2 regions of the Pseudomonas sp. HLT2-19-2 genome follow, and region 1 is predicted to be linked to the other one. Evidence: riboswitches for the same ligand, from Rfam matches in the RefSeq annotation. Region 1 holds a riboswitch; the other holds the start of a gene.

What was found. A riboswitch is a leader RNA that binds a small molecule or an ion and turns the genes downstream of it on or off. The one in region 1 is predicted to bind cobalamin.
Positions count from the first base shown of each region.
Region 2: linked by a shared signal. The riboswitch ahead of ACYZTU_RS11990 (ABC transporter substrate-binding protein) and the one ahead of cobW (cobalamin biosynthesis protein CobW) in region 1 are both predicted to bind cobalamin.

Region 1 covers NZ_CM142712.1:3,749,779-3,757,380, forward strand. Annotated here, with positions in the region: gene ACYZTU_RS17460 (ATP-binding protein) at 1-734, opposite strand, end outside; gene cobN (cobaltochelatase subunit CobN) at 891-4,664, opposite strand; gene cobW (cobalamin biosynthesis protein CobW) at 4,668-5,729, opposite strand; cobalamin riboswitch at 5,832-6,044, opposite strand; cobalamin riboswitch at 6,147-6,375, shown strand; gene ACYZTU_RS17475 (CbtB domain-containing protein) at 6,496-6,699, shown strand; gene ACYZTU_RS17480 (CbtA family protein) at 6,711-7,418, shown strand; gene ACYZTU_RS17485 (cobalamin biosynthesis protein) at 7,415-7,602, shown strand, end outside.
Region 2 covers NZ_CM142712.1:2,564,984-2,572,585, reverse strand. Annotated here, with positions in the region: gene ACYZTU_RS12015 (antitoxin Xre-like helix-turn-helix domain-containing protein) at 1-176, shown strand, start outside; gene ACYZTU_RS12010 (RES family NAD+ phosphorylase) at 170-862, shown strand; gene ACYZTU_RS12005 (DUF2931 family protein) at 939-1,598, opposite strand; gene ACYZTU_RS12000 (T6SS phospholipase effector Tle1-like catalytic domain-containing protein) at 1,598-3,145, opposite strand; gene ACYZTU_RS11995 (eCIS core domain-containing protein) at 3,515-4,111, opposite strand; cobalamin riboswitch at 4,283-4,485, shown strand; gene ACYZTU_RS11990 (ABC transporter substrate-binding protein) at 4,626-5,639, shown strand; gene ACYZTU_RS11985 (FecCD family ABC transporter permease) at 5,636-6,652, shown strand; gene ACYZTU_RS11980 (ABC transporter ATP-binding protein) at 6,649-7,440, shown strand; gene ACYZTU_RS11975 (efflux RND transporter permease subunit) at 7,563-7,602, opposite strand, start outside.

The DNA.
Region 1 (7,602 bases):
TCGGCCCGCAAGCCATCGACGCCAGCGGCAAAGCAGCGCTCGGTAATCTGTGCCAGCGCATGATCGTCGAGAGGGACACTTGCCAGCGCGCTCCGCGCCTTCTTGCAACGTTCACGCAGAGACTGCTGTTGGCTTTCCCATTCAGCGCAGAAGCTGTCCGGATCGCTGTCGAAATCCAGCCGACGGCGGATGATCTGACCACGCTCGGCCGGTGCTGTGTGACCACTGAGGGCGACGTTCAGGCCAAAACGGTCGAGCAGTTGCGGACGCAGCTCACCCTCTTCCGGGTTCATGGTGCCGATCAGCACGAACTTCGCTGAATGCCGATGGGAAATGCCGTCACGTTCGATCAGATTGGTGCCGCTGGCGGCCACATCCAACAGCAGGTCCACCAGGTGATCGGGCAATAAATTAACCTCATCAACGTAGAGCACACCGCCGTCGGCCTTTGCCAGTACACCGGGGGAAAACTGTGCGCGACCCTCGCTCAGCGCGGCGTCCAAGTCGAGCGTGCCCACCAACCGTTCTTCGGTGGCGCCCAACGGCAATGTCACGAATTGGCCGCTGGCCAGCAGATCCGCCAGGCCTCGGGCCAACGTTGACTTGGCCATGCCGCGAGGGCCTTCGATGAGTACGCCGCCGATTTTCGGGTCGATGGCGGTCAGGTAGAGGGCGAGTTTCAGATCGTCGGCGCCGACCACGGCGGAGAGAGGGAAATGGGGGGTGTCGGTCATGGTTAATACTCGGTCATGGTCGGTAGCAGGCACACCTTGTACCTGTGGGAGCGTGGCTTGCCCGCGAAGGCGTCCGGTCAGTCGAAATCAATGTTGAATGTGAGGGCCTCTTCGCGGGCAAGCCACGCTCCCACAGGGTTTAGCGGTGCCGCAGAGTTAGCTGTCTTCTTCTATGTCCAACAACAAATTTTCTAGCGCCTCCCGATACTCACCCGGTTCCTTCCACATCCCCCGCTGCTGCGCCTCCAACATCCGCTCAGTCATGTCACGCAACGCATGCGGATTGTGCTCACGAACAAAATCCCGGGTCGCCGGGTCCAGCAAATACGCCTCCGCCAGCAACGCATACTGGTGATCGTCGATCAGCTGCGTGGTCGCGTCGAACGCAAAAACATTATCAACCGTCGCCGCCAGTTCAAACGCGCCTTTATAGCCGTGGCGCTTCACGCCGTCGATCCACTTCGGATTGGCTGCCCGGGAGCGAATCACCCGGTTCAGCTCTTCCTTCAACGTGCGGATCTTCGGCAAGTCCGGCTGACTGTGATCGCCATGATAACTGGCCGCTGCCTCACCACTGAGGCTTTCTACGGCGGCGAGCATGCCGCCCTGGAACTGGTAATAGTCATTGGAGTCGAGCAAGTCGTGCTCACGGTTGTCCTGGTTTTGCAGCACGGCTTGCACTTGGCTCAGGCGCTGAGCGAACTGCTCTCGCGCCGCGGTGCCTTCGTCAGAACCGCCGTAAGCGTAGCCGCCCCAGTTCAGGTAAACCTCGGCCAGGTCATCGCGGCTTTGCCACAGACGACCCTCGATGGCGCCCTGCACGCCCGCGCCGTAAGCACCCGGTTTGGCGCCAAAGATGCGCCAACCGGCCTGACGCCTGGCCGCGTCTTCATCCAGCCCCGATTGCCTCAACGCTTCGCGCTCGGCACGCACCTTGGCGGCCAGGGGGTTGAGGTCGTCCGGCTCGTCGAGGGTGGCGACCGCTTGCACGGCGGCGTCGAACAGACGGATCAAGTTGGCAAAGGCATCGCGAAAGAATCCGGAGACGCGCAAGGTCACGTCCACGCGCGGACGGTCCAGCAGGCTCAGCGGCAAAATTTCGAAGTCGTCGACCCGCTGACTGCCCGTGGCCCAGACCGGGCGCACGCCCATCAGCGCCATGGCCTGGGCGATGTCATCGCCGCCGGTGCGCATGGTCGCGGTGCCCCACACCGACAGGCCGAGCTGGCGCAGGTGATCGCCGTGGTCTTGCAGGTGTCGTTCAAGAATCAGGTTGGCCGACTGGAAGCCGATGCGCCACGCGGTGGTGGTCGGCAAGTTGCGCACGTCTACCGAGTAGAAGTTGCGACCGGTCGGCAGCACGTCGAGTCGACCGCGACTCGGCGCACCACTGGGGCCCGCCGGCACGAAGCGACCACTGAGAGCGTCGAGCAGACCGCGCATTTCCGCCGGGCCGCAGGCGTCCAGTCGTGGAGCGACGACTTCACGCAGGCTGTCGATGATGGCTTTCACCTCTGACCAGCCTGACGCGTTCAGCTGCTCAATCTCAGTGTTCAAGGCCTGCTCGATCAGCTGTGTGGCGAACAGTTCCAGACGTTCGCGGGTATCACCGGCTGTGCGCCAGACCTCATCGGTGAGGGTTTGCAGTTCAATCGGACGCGGCCCAGCCCAAGGTTCGGCGAGCGCACAATCCAGCGGATCAAAGCCCAACGCGAACGCCTTGGCCAGCGCCCGCAGCAGACTTGATTGTGCGCCACGCCCATCGCCACGCGGGATACGCAGCAAGGCCAGCAAGGTGTCGATGCGCAAACGCCCGGTCGGCGACTCGCCGAACACATGCAGACCGTCGCGGATCTGCGACTCTTTCAAGTCGCACAAATACGTGTCCAGACGCGGCAACCAGATCGCCGCATCGGCATCACTGTCGAGCTTCTCGTCCAGTTGCAGTTCGCGATCGATGTGCGTCTCGCGCACCAGTTGCAGGATGTCGCGCTGCAATTCCCGGGCACGGCGCGGATCGAGCAATTGCGCTTCGTAATACTCGTCGGCGAGTAATTCCAGGTTGCGCAACGGGCCGTAGGTTTCGGCGCGCGTCAGCGGCGGCATCAGGTGATCGATGATCACCGCTTGCGTGCGGCGCTTGGCCTGGGCGCCCTCACCCGGGTCGTTGACGATGAACGGATAGATGTTCGGCAGCGGCCCGAGCAGCGCGTCCGGCCAGCAACTCTCCGACAGCCCGACGCCTTTGCCCGGCAGCCATTCGAGGTTGCCGTGCTTGCCGACGTGGATCACGCCGTGGGCACCGTAGGTGTTACGCAACCAGAAGTAGAACGCCAGATAACCGTGAGGCGGCACCAGGTCCGGGTCGTGATACACCGCGCTCGGATCCACCTGATAACCGCGTGCCGGTTGAATGCCGACGAAGGTCAGACCAAAGCGCAGCCCGGCGATCATCATTCGCCCGCCACGGAACATCGGATCGCTTTCGGGCGTGCCCCAGCGTTCCAGTACGGCCTGGCGGTTGGATTCGGGCAAGGCGTTGAACATCAGCAGATAGTCGTCCATCGCCAGGCTTTGCTGACATGGACGCTGGTCAAGGGTGTCGAGGTCGTTGCTGACCCCACCGAGCAATTGCTGGATCAACGCGGTGCCAGTGTCCGGCAACTCCGCCGGTAGCGGATAACCTTCGGTGTGCAGCGCACGGAGGATGTTCAGCGCGGCGGCCGGGGTGTCGAGGCCCACGCCATTACCGATACGACCATCACGCGTCGGGTAGTTGGCGAGGATCAGGGCGATGCGTTTTTCACTGTTCAGTACACGCGCCAGATCGATCCAGCGCCGCGCCAGTTCGGCGACAAAATCCATACGTTCAGGTTGTGGTCGGTAGCAGACAACATCCGACTGGCTGCGTTCGCTGCGCCAGGCCAGGTCCTTGAAGCTGATCGGCCGGCTGATGATTCGGCCATCCAGTTCCGGCAGCGCGATGTGCATCGCCAGATCGCGTGGACCGAGGCCCTGTTCACTGGCGCGCCAACCGGGCTCGTTGTCCTGGGCGCAAATCGCCTGAATCACCGGGATGTTGCGACGAAACGGTCGCAGGTGCGGCGCTTCAGGGCTGGATTGAGCGAAACCGGTGGTGTTGAGAATCACCCCCGCTTCAACTTCGTCCAACAGGTCCTCGACCGCCGTCAGGCAGCTGGGCTCTTTCAAACTGGCCAGCGCAATCGGCAACGGGTTCAACCCCGCCGCCTGCAAACGCTGGCAGAAAACATCGATGAAACCGGTGTTCGCCGCTTGCAGATGCGAACGGTAAAACAGCACCGCCGCGACCGGTTGATCGGCCTGCCAGTCGGCTTGCCAATCGTGGAGGTCTGCGGGGCTTTTTTGCGGATGGTAGATCGCTGTGCGCGGCAGGGTTTGCGGCTCGGCCCAGGCGTAGTCGCGATCAAGCCAACGATTGGCGAGGCAGCGAAAAAAATCCAGGGCATTGCTCATGCCGCCCTGACGCAAAAACTGCCAAAGCCGATCGCGGTCGCAGGCAGCCACGGTGCTCAGGTCGCTGAGTTCCGGGTCCGGGCGGTCATCGCCGGGCACCAGAATCAGCTGCACGCCGCGCTGGGACAACTCCACCAAGCGCTCCACGCCATAGCGCCAATAGGCGATGCCGCCGTGCAGCGAGATCAGAATCACCTTGGCGTGGCGCAGCACTTCGTCGACATACAGGTCGACCGACGCGTGATTCTGCACCTGCATCGGGTTGGCCAGGCGCACGCTCGGGTAATCGTCGGGCAACTGCTGCGCCGCTTCGGCGAGCAGCGCTAGGCTGGAGTCGCCGCTGCACAAGATCACCAGCTCGGCGGGGGTTTGTCCAAGGTCGGCAATGTTGTCATCCGACACGAAACCGCCGGGTTGGGTCCTGAGCAGGTGCATGGCTTAAACGCTGAGCGCAGCGCGCAATTGCGTTTCGATTAGAATTCCGTCCAGTTCCTGGCCGATCAATACCAGGCGCGTGGTGCGCGCTTCGTCGGCGCCCCACTGACGATCGAAATGCTTGTCGAAACGTGTGCCCACGCCCTGGATTAACAGGCGCATTGGTTTGTTCGGGATGGCGGCGAAACCTTTGACACGCAAGATGCCGTGCTGAACCACCAATTGAGTCAACGCGTCCAGCAGCAGGCTTTCGTCTGCCTGGGGCAGTTCGATCGAGATCGAATCGAAAGCATCGTGATCGTGATCGTCCTCACCTTCATGGTGGTGATCGTGATGGCTGTGACGGCTGTCGATGTGTTCTTCGGAACCGGCACCGAGGCCGATCAGCACGTCCAGTGGCAGACGACCACTGCTGGCTTCGATGACTTTCACGGCGGGCGGCAACTCTTCAGCGACTTCCAGGCGCACACGGGCCAGGTCTTCGGGGCTGATCAGGTCGGCCTTGTTGAGGATCACCAGGTCGGCGCTGGCCAGTTGGTCGGCGAACAACTCGTGCAGCGGCGATTCGTGGTCCAGGTTCGGGTCGAGTTTGCGCTGGGCATCGACCTGGTCCGGGAAAGCGGCGAAGGTGCCGGCGGCGACCGCTGGGCTATCGACCACGGTGATGACCGCGTCAACAGTGCAGGCGCTGCGGATTTCCGGCCACTGGAAAGCTTGCACCAGCGGTTTTGGCAGGGCCAGACCCGAGGTTTCGATGAGGATGTGGTCGAGGTCGCCGCGACGGGCGACCAGTTCGCGCATCACCGGGAAGAATTCTTCTTGAACGGTGCAGCACAGGCAGCCATTGGCCAATTCATAAACGCGGCCGTTGGCTTCTTCTTCTGTGCAGCCGATGGAGCACTGCTTGAGAATTTCGCCGTCGATGCCCAGCTCGCCAAACTCGTTGACGATCACCGCAATACGACGGCCCTGAGCGTTGTCGAGCATGTGCCGCAGCAACGTGGTTTTGCCCGAGCCGAGGAAGCCGGTAACGATGGTGACAGGGAGTTTGGCCAGTGTTTTCATCGGATGCCCTTTGGCAAGGTGGCGGGCATACGGGACGACGACCGGCAACGCGGACGCGCGTGCCTGAAGAGTTCGCCACCGGATCACCCCGCCCGGTTGAAAGTGAGAATCTGTGTCGAGGCAGGTCTCCTGGCTGACGGCTTGCCAGTCGTTCGACTGACGTTGGCTGCGCCTTCCCGCGGGCCCGATAGACAGGGCTTGCAGTGGCGTGGCAGCCAACAGAACCGTTCACAGTTGCGGGGGCAGCCGCGGCATCGACCGCGTTCCCTTCTTAGCTTCGGCAGACGCCGAAGAACCTCGAAAGCGCAAGGCTACGCATCGTCTCGGGGCGGGTCAATGTCCTACACAGAGCCAATCATCATTCGGTACCGAGTTGAGAACCCTTGCCAATTGACGCCCAACCCCCGCCCATGCTCTCCTACACGCCTTGTTACGGGTGCCCTTCACAGGGTGAAACGGGAAACCGGTGAATCATGTGCTTTACTCTAAAGCCATGTCAGTCCGGTGCTGCCCCCGCAACGGTAAGCGAGCGAAGCGTCAGATCCACTGTGCCAGCAGTTCGGCATGGGAAGGTGATGTTTGCAGGTCAAGGCGAAAGCCAGCGCCCCTCGTGAGCCCGGAGACCGGCCCGCAACACAAAGTGACCATTACGATCACTGAATAACAAACCCGCGGTGGGCGGGCGCTGTTTGAACCTCTGCGCGCCCGACTCGCAGGGGTCTTCCATGCGCTCTATTCACCCGCTGACAGACCAGAGGGAAGCGCCATGTCGATCATCAGCAGCACCGGCAGCAACACCGATAAGAGCACCGCCAGCACCACCACGACCCTGACTCAACGCCTGACCGCCGCCGTGTTTGCGTCGATCCTTGGCGCTAGCCTGGTGTATTTCGCCGGTTTCTCGCACATCGAAGCGGTGCACAATGCCGCGCACGATACCCGCCACAGCTCTGCATTCCCGTGCCATTGAGACCTGCTGACATGATCAAGCGTATTGCGCAAACCGCAGGGTTCACCGGGCTGCTGGCCGCCCTGCTGCTGACCCTGCTGCAAAGCTTCTGGGTGGCTCCGCTGATTCTGCAGGCCGAGACTTACGAAAAGTCCGAGCCCGCCGCTGTTGCCGTTCACGAACACGCCGCGGGTGCTGTCGCCGCTCACACTCACGACGCCGATGCCTGGGAACCGGAAGACGGCTGGCAGCGCGTGCTGTCGACCACGGGCGGCAATCTGGTGGTAGCGGTCGGTTTCGCCCTGATGCTTGCCGGTCTTTACACCTTGCGCGCACCGACTCGCACTTCCCAAGGCCTGCTATGGGGCCTGGCCGGTTATGCGACGTTCGTGCTGGCACCCACCCTCGGCCTGCCGCCTGAGCTGCCGGGCACCGCCGCTGCTGATTTGGCGCAACGGCAGGTCTGGTGGATCGGCACTGCCGCCTCCACGGCGGTCGGTATCGCATTGATCGTGTTCAGCCGCCACTGGTTGATGAAAGTGCTCGGCGTGGCCATTCTGGCCGTTCCTCACGTGATCGGTGCACCACAACCGGAAGTCCATTCGATGCTGGCTCCAGAAACCCTGGAAGCTCAATTCAAAATCGCTTCGCAGCTGACCAACGTGGCGTTCTGGCTGGCCCTGGGCTTAGTCAGTGCCTGGTTGTTCCGCCGCAAAAGCGATGGTCAATACCACACATGACTGACCTCAGTGCAGCGCCGACCCTGGTGGTCGGCCTGGGCTGCCAGCGCGGCTGCCCCGTCAGCACGCTGCGGGCGTTGCTCGATCAGGCGTTACAGGCTCATAAAATCGAGCTCCACCAGATCAAGGCGTTGGCCAGCATTGACCTGAAGCGCGAAGAACCTGGTTTGATCGAGTTGGCCGA
Region 2 (7,602 bases), 1.2 Mb from region 1:
CCGCGCTGCGTCTGGTTTTCGATAACCCGGAGAACGTCTACGGCTTCCCGTCGATGGCCAACGACAACGAGTTTTTCAATGGGCGTAGCCCGCTTGAGATCATGTCTCAGGGCGATATGATTTCTTTGTATGAAACCTTTCGGCGCATCGACGTGCTGCGTGGCGCGCAATGGTAAAGGTGAATGAACTGGCAGAACTTGCTGGTGAGCAATTACAGGCCTATCGACTGGTCAATTCGAAGTTTCCACCGATCGCGATGTTTGATGACGTTGCGGACGCAGATGAGTTCGAGGTGCTGTATCAGATACAGGCGCTGACGAATCCCAGGCTGAAAAATGAAGTGGGTCATCTTGAGTTGATTCCCCGTGATCAGATCCCGTTCGGCATTCCTGGCTGCTCTTACGCGACAGCGCCTTTTACCCACGTCAACCCGGCGGGTTCGCGGTTCAGCGATGGCAGTTTTGGGGTGCTGTATTTGGCAGACTCCATGGAAACGGCGCTGGCCGAGGTGCGGCATCACCAGAGTCTGTATTGGGCGAATATCCGCAGCCTGAACTTTGAGCGCTTTGTTTTCCGGGGGCTGTCCTGCTCTTTCGTGGACGTGGCGATGAAGGATGCTGCAGTCATTTCGATGACTGATCCTGTTTATGCGCCTGACGATTACACGCATTCCCGTCGCTTGGGGAGGTCCGTTAAGGAGGCGGGTTGTCCCGGCATTCGTTACAACTCCGTGCGCATGCAAGGTAGTTACTGTTGGGCGCTGATGACGCCGAGACCGGTTTTATCGGTTATTCAAGCAGCGCATTACGAGATGATCTGGAATGGGCAGGTAACCAGTGTCAGTAAGATCAGTGAGGCCTGATTGCGATTGGGAAGCAGCGAAGTAAATGAAAACGGGCGCCATGCAGGCACCCGTTTTTTTGTTTGTACGGCGGTGTTTACCAACTGCCGTATGGAATGCCGAATCGCTCGATGTAGCGCTTGGCCTTGTCACTGACTGGATAGGCATACTTGCCTTCGCTCTTGCCCTGACTTGGCCCTAACAGCTCTATCTCAGCTTGAGCACGGGCGACCTTGATCGTTTTCAAGCATTTATCCTCTACCCACACTTGCACAATGCCGCCGGGAGCCAAGCCGACATAAACCGTCGCCCTGTAGTTGGCAGTTTCCTGCGGCCGAGTCGGGCAACGCTCGCTCACGGAGGCGTGCATGATCTGGCGCGCCTCTTCGGGAATATCAACCCACGCATGATAGGTTTTCGGCTCGACAATGGACTGCCAACGTACGTATATGCGTTTAGGTAAATCGGCCCCGACGACTCCCCTGATATTCCCACCGATGTGCTCGCCCCACCCGCGAGCCGCTTCCGTTCCATTCTCAGGTTCTCCCCCGGAAGCACGACCTCCGCCCGTGCGGCTGAACAGCTTGCCGTTGATGTCTTCAACAGCGCTGTCCTCCACCCAAACCTTCATGTAGAACGGCTCGTTAAAACTGAGGCTCCACCATGGGTTTTTTGGATCGTCCTTACCCGATAACGGTTCGATTGCCTGACAACCTGTTGCCAGCAATGCTCCCAACAAGATGACGATTGCTCGCATCAAAACAACCTCCAGCTTGGGTCAGCAATATGAGGTTGGCGTACGCGAACTCCGTTATCCGTTGGAGCATTGGTGTAGCGGATATTCGGGCCGCGTTCGCGGCTACCACCAATCGGGTTGTTCCAATTAGCAGACATGTGGATGTACTTCAGCCTCAGTAATCTTTCTTCTTCTGGCGATGGTTTGTACTGACCTGCGAGGACGTTGTCACAGAAGGATTGAAGCTCTGATGGGACGGTGTACGCGGGGGTTTCCGGAACATCATCAAACTGGACGCCTTTTTCCTTCGCCAATTTGTGCATCAAGCGCAGAGACACCACCGATAACTTTCCGCTTACCGATCTCTTTAGTTGCAAGCCTGCATAGGCTCTGAATTTTTTGACACCTATGCGATCTTGCCCCGCCGCCGGCAACTCAGATGGCGTAGGCGTAACAATCTCCAGCATTGCATCTGGCCAGCCTTTGGCTATCCACTTGGCTTTTTCTTGAAGAGCATCTCGATAAATGGAGGTGGTACGAATGTCTTCACCTTTACTAATTGTGAGGGCCTGCATTGGACTCACCAATACGCACTCCTCCACCTCTTCACGATAACCACCACCGATGTCGGAATGCACACCCGGCAGGGGAATTTCCGGATGCGCCGGAACGACACTGCTCAAAGCAAAATTCGCACGATGTTCGTCACGAGCCGTCAACTGAACAACATCGGTGAAGTATTTTCGGTCCAGGTACAGGTTAATGCCAGGAGCGACCGGGCTTTTGATATCGCCCATGTTTGTAAAACCTGCGACAGAGGGAACGGTATCAAACAGGCCGACAAAGCCCATGATGATTTCGCTGTTGTATTGGTTGCCAAAACTGGAACTGAAACCCTTAGGATTGCTTCGCAACACCTCTCCCAATGGCCCTTGCTTACAACGCACGACTTCATTCGCAAAATGCCGTGCCGCAGCAGCGCCTCGACTAAATCCAAACGTGTCAAAGGTGAGCGAGGTGATTTCGCCGTCAGGATTACTTTCGACTACCCGTTTAATCAAGGTTTTCAGGTCGGCAAACGCTTGCTGAACCTTACTCGCTACACCCGTTGCTCCCCGTCCGCTCGCCGCGTTTAAGAGACTGTCCTCGGTTCCGGCATTAGTGCCGATTCCTTCAACGTATAGGCTGCGCAAAACTAGTTTGACCGAGCCCTCTCCTTTTACGTCTTTCGATTCAGGATAGAGATCAAATAGCTTGGAGACATTACTCACATCATTCCCATAACTCCCCTCCGGATCGGCCATATACGGCTTACAGCTCGCATCGACGTCTTCCGGGCGGATCGGATGATGGGCGCCGCACACTAATCCTGATTCGGAGTTGCTCGCATTGTTCAGCGTCCCATCAAAGAACACCCCAATGCGCAGCGCTACCTTGATTTTATGCTTCTCAGGCGCCGGTACTTTGCCGTGCTTCTCATACTCGGCCCAGCGCTGGGCATGGATATCGACGGGTTTGGCTTCGTCGTATCGATAGTTTTTCGGGGGGTTGGGTACGTATCCACTCATTCCTTAATCACCTGGCTCCTTGGTGCAACGGGTGCTGAGGGTGCCATTGCGGATCCAATCAAGCAACGAGTAGCCGGATGCCATCATCCAAAGACATTGCCCACGTTGATAGTCACCATCAACTCAATGAAGTTCTCTTAAAAATTCCGGGGCGTAACATCGCCTCCATACCCAGCAACCGAAGCGGCAGGGTTCAGTGAGGAACATCGCTGCGCGACCGTGGAAATCAAAGGCGCCGATTACTCCGTTCAGGAGTTTTTAATCAGTGCCTGGACACTCCCGGAGAACATTCGCTACCAGATCATTCGTGAGCGCTACTGACCGAAATCGACACAATGCAGCCAGTCGTGATGGGCGGCTTCACTACCCTTAGTCAGTCCCTTCCCGCACCAACCGCCTGACCTCAGCCTGTATGGCATAAGCCGGCGCCTCCAAAGCATTGAAATCTTGTGTATACCGCTGGGCGAATCCTTCTACCCCCCATTCCTGAAACTGCTGCACGTGCTTTAGTTCGTGAGCCCAAAGCGCGATGTTCTGTTCTGCGGTTTGAGCGTCCCGGAAGAGGATGATGTCGATCAGCGTCACGGCACCGACATCGGGGTTTTGCAGCATGGCAGTGGCGGCGCTGAATTGGCCGTTGTCGCTAACCTTGTAGCGCGCGGTATCGAGCACGCTGGGGTCGTACCAACGCAACAGTTGCTCCCGGATGTGCGGTGGAATGGGCTGGATGCCGGCGTTGGCTGCTTCAGCGCGGGCTTGGGTCAGCCACAGCGCCAGGGCAGGTGCCGCGATCTGGTAGATGCCATCAGACAGGGGGCCGAGCAGTTGTCCTGCGTCTGGCAGGCAGATGCAGCCGTCCAGGCACACTTGTTTCTCGCCAGGTGGGCAGGCGTTGGTCTGGGCTGGCACTTCAAGCGTCAGGCAAAGAACAAACAGCGCCACCAGGCGCGTGGTGATGGGTGGCATTGGGCGCTCCAGGGACGGACGCAGCACGAACAGTGGGTCACAATTGATCGACGACCCGCATAACTTTAGCGTATCGCTATCGGACTCTTCTCGATGACCGCTTCACGCCCTGAGGAAATCAGTCGTGAACAGGCAGACATCAGCCAAAAGCGCTCAGTGGTGATATTCGGCATGATCGACTACCATGCCGGCCGCCGGTTTCCAAATGGGATTAATAGGGAATCCGAGATGCCTGACACGGCATCAAACGGAACTGCCCCCGCAACTGTAGGTGCTGAGCCTGCTCCTGAACTGCCACTGGGATCACTCCCGGGAAGGCTGGAGCCTGGCGACGACGCATCAGTCAGGAGACCTGCCGGCCAAGTAAATCACTAACCGGCGGGGTGTCCGGGAAGGACATCCTTGCGCCGAGCGTCGCCTGAGTGATCGGCACTTCACTGCTTCAATGGCAGCGATCGATGATGTGTTTCCAGTCCGTACCCCTGCTCTTGTACGGTCAAATGGAGATTGCGTCATGCTGCTGTTCCGCCTTGCCACCCTCGCCACTGCCCTGGGACTGTCCACCCTCGCCCATGCGGCCCCGACCCACTATCCCCTGACCGTCGAGAACTGTGGCAGCACGTTGACCTTTCAGCAGGCACCCAGCCGTGTCGTGACCATCGGCCAGGCTGGCACTGAAATGCTCTACGCCATGGGCCTTGGCAACACGCTGGTCGGCACTTCGCTGTGGTTCAACGATGTGCTGGCCACGTACAAGACAGAGAACGACACGATCGAGCGCCTGGCCGATAACGAGCCGAGTTTCGAGGCGGTGATCGGCAAGCGTCCGCAGCTGGTGGCAGTGGAGCTGGAGTGGATGGTCGGCCCGCAAGGCGTGGTCGGTACTCGCGACCAATTTCACGAACTGAAGATTCCGACCTACCTGATGCCCTCCGACTGCGAAGCCAAGGACAACCTGGTCGGTGCCGATGGCACACGTCTGGAGGCATTTCACATCGACAGCCTCTACAAAAGCATCAGCCAATTGGCTGAAATTTTCGATGTGCAGGAACGTGGCCAGCAGCTGACCGCCCAACTCAAGGCCAGCCTGGCCAAGTCCATTGCCACCGTACAGAACAAGGATCTGAAGCACACCAGTGCGCTGTTCTGGTTCTCCAGCGCCAGTCTGGATATCGACCCCTATGTCGCCGGGCACAAGGGCATTCCCGACTTCATGTTGAACACGTTGGGTGTGCGCAACGTGGTGGAGTCCGATGAAGAATGGCCAACAGTCGGCTGGGAAACCATCGCCAAGGCCAACCCGACCTTCCTGGTCATCGCACGCATGGATCGCCGTCGCTTCCCGGCTGACGACGATCAAAAGAAACTGGAATTCCTGCGTAGCGACCCGGTGACCCGCAACATGGACGCCGTGAAAAACAACCGCATCATCATCCTCGACGCCATGGCCATGCAGGCCAGCGTAAGAATGTTCGACGGTCTTGAAACCCTGGCATCAGCCATCAACGGCGACGACCTGCCGAAATGACCACGACGCTGATTCGTACGCTGCTGGCATTGCTGACACTGCTGCTGGCCGTGATTGCCGGTGTGGCCATCGGTGAAACGAGCATCGAGCCGAGCGTGGTGTTCCAGGTGCTGGCCAACAAGCTGTGGACTGCTGGTTATGTCCTCGATCCGATAGACGAAGGCATCGTCTGGAATTACCGCCTGACCCGCGCGCTGGTGGCAGCGGCCTGCGGTGCGGGCCTGGCCACCTGCGGGGTGATCCTGCAATCGCTGTTGCGTAACCCGCTGGCCGATCCTTATCTGCTTGGCATTTCCGCCGGCGCCTCGACGGGCGCTGTACTGGTGGCATTGCTGGGCCTCGGGGCGGGGCTGATTTCGCTGTCGGCCGGGGCGTTTGTCGGCGCCGTTGCCGCCTTCGCCGTGGTTGTTTTGCTGGCCCGCGCCAGTGGTTCAAACGGCGGTACCGGGCAGATCATCCTGGCGGGGATTGCCGGCTCACAGTTGTTCAATGCGCTCACCGCGTTTCTGATCACCAAGTCGGCCAGTTCCGAACAAGCCCGCGGCATCATGTTCTGGTTGCTGGGCAATCTCAGCGGTGTGCGCTGGCCGTCGGTGTGGCTGTCGGTGCCCGTGGCATTGATCGGTCTCGCGGTGTGCCTGTGGCACCGTCGGGCGCTGGATGCCTTCACTTTTGGCGCCGACTCAGCCGCCTCGCTCGGCATTCCGGTACGCCGAGTGCAAATTCTGTTGATCAGCTGCGCCGCACTGGTGACGGCGGTGATGGTGTCGATTGTCGGCTCCATCGGTTTCGTCGGACTGGTCATTCCCCATGCCGTGCGACTGCTGCTGGGCACCCGGCATGCGCGTCTGCTGCCGGCGAGTGCGCTGGGTGGTGCAGTGTTTCTGATCGCGGCCGATGTGCTCTCCCGAACGCTGATCAAAGGCCAGGTGATCCCGGTCGGCGTCATCACCGCACTGGTTGGCGCGCCGGTGTTCGCGTTGATCCTGATCGGTCGGAGGAATGCCCGATGAATGCTGCCTCGCCTGTTATCGGCGACTCCGTACTGCGTTGCTCCGGCCTCGGGTTCCATGTCCGCGACGCTGAGTTGCTGCACGACATCCACCTGGGCATCCGTCGTGGTGAAACCCTGGGCCTCGTCGGGCCCAACGGTTCGGGAAAATCCACGCTGCTTAAACTGCTGGCCGGCGTGCGCGTCCCCAGCCGGGGAGACATCCACCTCAACGGCCAGTGCCTCAAGGCGCTGTCACGACGAACCATCGCGCAAACCCTGGCGGTGGTAGAGCAACAGGCCGACACCTTGGATGCCATCAGTGTGTTTGATGCCGTAGCCCTGGGCCGAACGCCGTGGCTGTCGGCCTTGAGCCCGTGGTCGAGTGAGGACGATGCCATCGTCCTGCAGGCGCTGCACGACGTCGATGCGGCGCACCTGAAAAACCGTACCTGGCACAGTCTGTCCGGCGGTGAACGTCAGCGTGTCCACATCGCTCGCGCCCTGGCCCAGCGCCCGCAGATTCTGTTGCTGGACGAACCGACCAATCACTTGGATATCCAGCATCAACTCGCCATTCTAAATGTTGTACAGGCTTTGCCGGTGACGACATTGATCGCCCTGCATGACCTGAATCAGGCGCTGACCTGTGATCGTTTGGCGGTACTGGATCGGGGCCGATTAGTGGCCCTCGGCAAGCCACTTGAGGTGCTGACCCCGCAATGCTTGCAGGATACGTTCGGCGTGCACGGGCATTACCTTGTCGATCCTTTCGACGGCGCGCAGATTCTGCGATTTCGCTCTGTTTGACTTGCTCTCGGGTACTCGAGATATGTCGAACCTCAGGCGACAGAGATGATCAGCTTCAAGTCGCGCCGGTTTAACGTGATCGCGGTTGGTTAACGACAAAATCAGTTTCATACGACTTTTCCTTAACGGCTGGTGGGTTCAACTGGGAGATGGCGCCGACGC